Linked DNA regions of Rhodobacter capsulatus SB 1003. The protein of the gene in region 2 interacts with the protein of the main gene of each other region in a pairwise test. Links are inferred from orthologs where the notes say so. Each region holds a gene or a part of one and is shown on either strand. Other genes may lie near its edges.

Region 1 (3,603 bases), 1.3 Mb from region 2 along the record:
GCAAAGCGGCCATGGGCGTTGAGCAGGCCCGAGAGCATCGCGAAAAGCGAGATGAAGCCGATGTAGCAAAAGGTGATGCGGCCGAAATCCACCGCCATGTCGAACCGTGCATCGCCTGCAAAGCCCGAGGCCAGCGCCCAGACCAGCCAGGGCATCGCCAGGGTGCCGATCACGACAAAGAGCGTCAGGAAGCTCGCAAGCCCCCAGAATGCATTTTGCGCGAACGCATCCGCATCTTCACCACTTTCGAGCTTCTTGGCATAGATCGGCACGAAGGCGAGGTTGAAGGCGCCTTCCGCAAACAGCCTGCGGAACATGTTGGGAAGCTTGAATGCGATGTTGAAGGCATCCGCCACCGGCCCCGCGCCGAGGTAAGCCGCCATCAGCACGTCACGGGCAAAACCGGCCACACGCGAGACGAGCGTCCAGCTTCCCAGCGTCGCGACGCTGCGCAGCAGCCGCCCGCTCATGCCTGCCCCGCCCGTTCGGCGCCGCGGATGATCGCGTCGCGCAGCCGTTTTTCCAGCGATTCCTGCCGCTGCCCCGAATGCAGCTTCAGGCCGAACATGTCCTTGACGTAAAAGGTGTCGACCACCTGCGCGCCATAGGTCGCGATCACGGCCGAGGCGATATAGATGTTCGACGAGGCCAGCGCGCGCGTCAGATCGTAAAGCAGCCCGGGCCGGTCGCGGGTGTCGACCTCGACGATCGTGTAGATGTCCGATCCCTCGTTGTCGAAGGTGATATGGGTCGGAAAGCGGAATTCGCGTTCGCGCTTCTTGATCTTGTCGCGATCCTTGAGCGCGTCACGCGCCACCACCTCGCCCTTCAGCGTCTTTTCGATCATGCCCCGCAGGCGCGGCAGTTTCGTGGCCTCGTAGGGGTGGCCCTCGCTGTCCTGCACCCAGAAGACGGCGGTCGCATAGCCGTCCTTCGAGGTATAGGTGCGGGCATCGACCACATTCGCGCCGACCAGCGCCAGGGCCCCCGCCAGCCGCGAAAAGATCCCCGGGTGATCGGACAGCGCAAAGGCCGCCCGGGTGGCGTCATGGTCCAGATCGGGGTCAAGGTCGATGCGGATCTCGTCATCGCCAAGGCCGCGCAGCATCTCGGCGAAGATCGCATGGGTGCCCGTGGTCAGCCCCTGCCAATAGGGGTCGTAATGGCGGCCCAGTTCGGCGCGGATGTCGCGCGCATCCCAGCCCGACAGCGCCTCGCGCAGCGCCTTTTTCGCCGCATCCGAGCGCTGCTCGCGGTTCACCGCCTCAAGCCCGTGTTCCAGCGCCCGGGTGGTGTCGGAATAAAGCCGGCGCAGCAGCGTCGCCTTCCAGTTGTTCCAGACATTCGGGCCGACGCCGCGGATGTCGCAGACGGTCAGCACGGTCAAAAGATCCAGCCGCTTGCGCGTCTTCACCTGCTTGGCGAAATCGCGAATGGTGCGCGGGTCCGACAGGTCGCGTTTCTGCGCCACGTCCGACATCAAAAGGTGATGGCGGATCAGCCATTCGACCGTCTCGCAGTCCTCGGGCGAAAGCCCGAGCCGCGGCGCCACCTTGCGGGCGATCTGCGCGCCGAGGATCGAGTGATCCTCGGGACGGCCCTTGCCGATGTCATGCAGCAAAAGCGCCACATAAAGCACGCGGCGGTTCACCCCCTCGTCGAGGATATGCGACGACAGCGGCAATTCCTCGTTCAGCTCGCGCCGCTCGATCTGCGCCAGCGTCGAGATGCACTGGATCGTATGCTCGTCGACCGTGTAGCTGTGATACATGTTGAACTGCATCATCGCCACGATCGGCTCGAATTCCGGGATATAGGCCGCCAGCAGACCCAGCTCGTTCATCCGCCGCAGCACCCGTTCCGGGTTGCCATGCTTGAGCAGCAGATCAAGGAAGACATGCGCGGCCTCGCGATCCTCGCGCAGGCGGTCGTCGATCCGGTCCAGATTGGCCGCGATCAGCCGCATCGCATCGGGATGCAGCAGCATGTTGGTGCGCAGGGCTTCCTCGAAGATGCGCAGGAAATTCAGCGGATCGGCCAGAAAGGCCCGGGTGTCGGCGACATTGACGCGGGAAATATCGTCAAAGAACGGCGCTTTCAGCGGTTTCTTGCGCCGGAACAGCCGCTTGAGCACCGGCGCCGGTTTCGCATGCTGCGCCTCCAGCACGGTGAGGAAGACCCGCGTCAGCTCGCCCACCCGGGTGGCATGGCGGAAGTAATGCTGCATGAAGACCTCGACGCCGCGACGGCCCGCGGCATCGGCAAAGCCCATGCGCCGGGCCACCTCGACCTGCGCGTCGAAGGAGAGCTGGTCTGAGGCGCGGTTGGCGATCAGATGCAGATGGCAGCGCACCGCCCAAAGGAAATCCTCGGCCTCCTGAAAGACCGCATATTCCTCGGCGGTGAAGACGCCAAGGCCGACCAGATCGGCGGTGTCGTTGACCCCATGCAGATATTTCGCGATCCAGTACAGCGTCTGCAGATCGCGCAGGCCGCCCTTGCCTTCCTTGACGTTCGGTTCCAGCACATAGCGCTGCCCGCCCTGACGGCGGTGGCGCTCCGACCGTTCGGCCAGTTTCGCCTCGATGAATTCCGGGCCGGTGCCCTTGAACAGATCGTTGCGCAGGGTCTGGTTCAGACGCTCGGCCAAGGCCGCATCGCCGTCAAGATAGCGGTTTTCCAAAAGCGCCGTGCGGATGGTGATGTCTTCGCGGCCCAGGCGGATGCAATCTTCCACCGTGCGCGAGGAATGGCCGACCTTCAGCTTCAGATCCCAGAGCATGTAAAGCATGCTCTCGATCACGCTTTCGGCCCAGGGGGTGATCTTCCAGGGCGTCAGGAACAGCAGGTCGACATCGGAAAAGGGCGCCATCTCGGCGCGGCCATAGCCGCCGACGGCCAGAACCGAGATCCCCTCGGCCGCGGTCGGCGCCTGCAGCGGGTGCAGCCGGGTGGTGGCGACGTGAAAGACGGCGCGGACAAGGCCGTCGGTCATCGCGGCATAGGCGGCGACGGTCTCTCCGGCCCGGCGCGGATGGGTGCCGAAATCGGCGATGATGCGCGGCAGGGCGGCCTCGCGCTCGGCCGCAAGAAAGCGGACGGTCTCGGCGCGGATGTTGCGGGCGTCCGCGTCCCGCAGGCTGGCATCAAGCCGCGCGGTCAGGGCGGGCAGATCGAAAAGCAGGTGCGCCCCGGGCTCTGCCGGGGCGGGTCTGGCGCTGTCGCTCACGGGCGTCTCATGGTCCTTGGGGCCTTTCGGCGGGGGAGGGAAGGCCGGGATCAATACCCGGCCATGCCGAAGGAACGCGGGGCGGCGTCGATCACCACGGCCTGACCGTTGCGGATCTCGGCGACGGCCAGACCGCGTTCGTTGCTGCCATCGGGGCGCAGCCGGAAGATGCCGTTGACGCCGACAAAGCCCGAGGGCTGGGTCAGCGCGGCCCGGCCAAGCGCATCGGGACGGCCGGATTTCACCAGCGCGCCGATCGCGGCGATGCCGTCATAGGCAAGCCCGGCAATCGGATGCGGCGCGGTGCCGAAGGCGGTTTCGTAGCGTTCCTTGAAGCGGCTGTTCAGGTTCGGATCGGGCATGGCGAACCAGCC
Region 2 (3,232 bases):
CGCGCAGCGAGCCGCAGACGGTCGGGATCGCGGCCAGTTCTTCCGGCGGCAGATCGTAGAGGTCCTTGTCCGAGGCCGGACCCGGGTCGATCTTGTTCTTGATGCCGTCGAGACCGGCCATCAGCAGCGCGGCAAAGGCCAGATAGGGGTTCGCCGACGGATCGGGGAAGCGGGCTTCGACGCGTTTGGCTTTCGGCGACTCGGTCCACGGAATACGGACGCAGCCCGAGCGGTTGCGGGCCGAATAGGCGCGCAGAACCGGGGCCTCGAAGCCCGGGATCAGACGCTTGTAGCTGTTGGTGCCCGGGTTCGTCAGCGCGTTCAGCGCTTTCGCGTGTTTCAGGATACCGCCGATGAAATACAGCGCTTCCTGCGACAGATCCGCATATTTGTCCCCGGCAAAGAGCGGTTTCCCGTCTTTCCAGATCGACATGTTCACGTGCATCCCCGAGCCGTTGTCGCCCTTCATGGGTTTCGGCATGAAGGTCACGGTCTTGCCATAGGCATGCGCGACATTGTGGATGACGTATTTGTATTTCAGGATGTTGTCAGCCTGTTCGGTCAGACCGCCGAAGATCAGCCCGAGTTCGTGCTGGCAGGTCGCCACTTCGTGGTGGTGCTTGTCGACCTTCATGCCCATGCGCTTCATCGTCGAGAGCATCTCGCCGCGCAGGTCCTGGGCTTCATCGACCGGGTTCACCGGGAAGTAGCCGCCCTTGTGGCCGGCGCGGTGGGCGAGGTTGCCCATCTCGACTTCGGCATCGGTGTTCCAGGCCGCCGCTTCCGCGTCGATCTGATAGGCGACCTTGGCCGGGGTGACCGAGTAGCGCACGTCGTCGAAGATGAAGAATTCGGCTTCCGGCCCGAAATAGGCGACGTCACCGATGCCCGAGGCCTTCAGATAGGCTTCGGCTTTCAGCGCGATGCCGCGCGGGTCGCGCGAATAGGCTTCGCCGGTGTCCGGCTCGACCACGTTGCAATGCACGCACATGGTCTTTTCGGCATAGAAGGGGTCGATGTAGACCGAGGACGCGTCCGGGATCAGTTTCATGTCCGACTGGTCGATCGACTTCCAGCCCGCGATCGACGAGCCATCGAACATGAAGCCTTCCTCGAAGAAGTCCTCGTCCACGAGATCGGCGATCAGCGTCACGTGCTGCAGCTTGCCACGCGGGTCGCAGAAACGGATGTCGACATATTCGACCTCCTCCGCCTTCATCAGATCGAGAGCCTTTTTGACTGCGCTCATTTGCAAATTACCCTTTCGTTGAGCATGGGGTGCGGGCTGGGCCCGTTGCGGTGCCGGGCCATCGCCCGAAATTCGGAAGTCTCAGACCGCGTCCTCGCCGGTCTCGCCGGTGCGGATGCGGATCGCCTGTTCGATGGAGGAGACGAAGATCTTCCCGTCGCCGATCTTTTCGGTGCGGGCGGCGCCGACGATGGCCTCGATGGCGATATCGACCATCTCGTCGGGCAGAACCATCTCGATCTTCACCTTGGGCAGGAAGTCGACGACATATTCGGCCCCGCGATACAGCTCGGTATGGCCCTTTTGCCGCCCGAAGCCTTTCACCTCGATCACGCTCAGCCCTTGAATCCCCGCTTCCTGAAGCGCTTCCTTCACTTCATCGAGCTTGAACGGCTTGATGATCGCCTCGACCTTCTTCATGCCGACTCCCCCCTTTCGATCTTGCGCCCTCGTCTCACCACTTTCCACGCCGCCCCGCAATCGGCTAGCTTTTGGCGGGTGCGTCGCGCCCGGGGATTCCCCGAACAGCGATGATGATTTAGGCGGTTAGCATATTTATTGTGCGAAGTGTAAACTGTTTGGGCGGCATATGACGGAAATCCTGACGAGTGATGACATGCGCAGCCTCGAGAGGGCGGCCATCGCCTCCGGCCGCGCCAGCGGGCTCGAGCTGATGGAACGCGCGGGCGCGGCGGTGGTCGAGGCGATCGCCGAGGCCTGGCCCGACATCCGCCCGCCCGCGGTGGCGCTGCGCCATGCGATGATCCTTTGCGGGCCGGGCAACAACGGCGGCGACGGCTTCGTGGTCGCCCGGCTCCTGCGCCGCCGCGGCTGGAAGGTGACACTTTATCTTTACGGCGAGGCGGACCGGCTGCCGCCCGACGCCCGCGCCAATCACGACCGCTGGCGGCGCATCGGCACGATCGCGCCCCTGCCCGCCGCGCCCGATTTCAGCAGCGCCGATCTGGTCGTCGATGCGCTTTTCGGGCTTGGGCTGACGCGGCCCCTGACCGGCTTCGGCCCGATCTTCGCGGCGCTGGCCAGCGCGGGGCGGCCGGTGCTGGCGATCGACCTGCCTTCGGGGCGCGATGCCGATGCGCGGGCCGATGCCGCGGGCTGGCCCTCGGCGCCCTGTTCGCTGGCGGTCACCTTCCACCGCGAAAAACCCGCACATGCGCAGCTGCGCGCCGAGGGCATCGGCGTCATCGTCAAACCGATCGGCCTTTAGGGCGGATCTTCACGCTTTTCTCACCACCCCGCGCTAGGGTTGGAAAAAACGACCGCGCCGGAGGGGCCATGTTCCGCCAGATCACCTTGACCGAGGAGATGCGTTCCCGCCTCGCCAAATCGCCCGAGGCGCATAAATACGACCACGGCCATGCGCTGATTCTGGCGGGCAGTCCCGGCAAGGGCGGCGCCGCCCGTCTGGCCGCGCGGGCCGCGCTGCGAGTGGGGGCGGGTCTGGTGACGCTCGCCTGTCCGCAGATCAGCCTGGCCGAGAATGCGGCGCAGCTGACCGCGATCATGCTGACCGCCCTGCCCGATGCCTATTCCCTGCGCGGCCATTTTCAGGACCCGCGGCTGAACGCGCTTTGCCTCGGCCCGGGGCTGGGCCTGCCGCGGGCGCTGGAAATGGTGCCCGCCGCGCTCTGGCTGCGCCGTCCCACCGTGCTGGATGCCGATGCGCTGACCGCCTTCACCGCCGATCCCGGCCCGCTGTTCAACGCGATGCATGATCAGACGGTGATCACCCCGCATCAGGGCGAATTCCGCCGCCTGTTCCCCGACCTTGCGCAGGGGCTCGAAGACGGCAGCCTGCCCCGCGTCGCCGCCGCCCGCCAGGCCGCCGCGCGGATCAACTGCACCGTGCTGCTCAAGGGCCCCGAAACCGCCATCGCCCATCCGTCGGGCGCGGCCGCCGTGCACAGCGCCACCGGCCCCCGCGCCGCGCCCTGGCTGGCCACGGCCGGATCGGGCGACGTT

What was found.
Region 1: the proteins of RCAP_RS08295 (region 2) and RCAP_RS02370 interact in binary tests that used the Escherichia coli proteins (3 or more experiments, as listed by UniProt). The link is inferred for Rhodobacter capsulatus SB 1003 from one-to-one orthologs.

The regions. Positions count from the first base shown.
Region 1 is NC_014034.1:498,224-501,826, reverse strand. The notes cover bases 267-3,554. They hold RCAP_RS02370 ([protein-PII] uridylyltransferase), read right to left. Parts: upstream 3,230-3,554; coding sequence 467-3,229; downstream 267-466. Other genes in these bases: RCAP_RS02365 (penicillin-binding protein activator), read right to left, coding at 3,280-3,554; murJ (murein biosynthesis integral membrane protein MurJ), read right to left, coding at 267-470. In the rest of the region: more of murJ, read right to left, coding at 1-266; more of RCAP_RS02365, read right to left, coding at 3,555-3,603.
Region 2 is NC_014034.1:1,809,564-1,812,795, reverse strand. What follows is about bases 1-2,917. They hold RCAP_RS08295 (P-II family nitrogen regulator), read right to left. Parts: upstream 1,670-2,917; coding sequence 1,331-1,669; downstream 1-1,330. Other genes in these bases: RCAP_RS20175 (NAD(P)H-hydrate dehydratase), read left to right, coding at 2,546-2,917; RCAP_RS20180 (NAD(P)H-hydrate epimerase), read left to right, coding at 1,839-2,477; glnA (type I glutamate--ammonia ligase), read right to left, coding at 1-1,249. Outside these bases: more of RCAP_RS20175, read left to right, coding at 2,918-3,232. UniProt on the Escherichia coli protein: P-II indirectly controls the transcription of the glutamine synthetase gene (glnA). P-II prevents NR-II-catalyzed conversion of NR-I to NR-I-phosphate, the transcriptional activator of GlnA. When P-II is uridylylated to P-II-UMP, these events are reversed.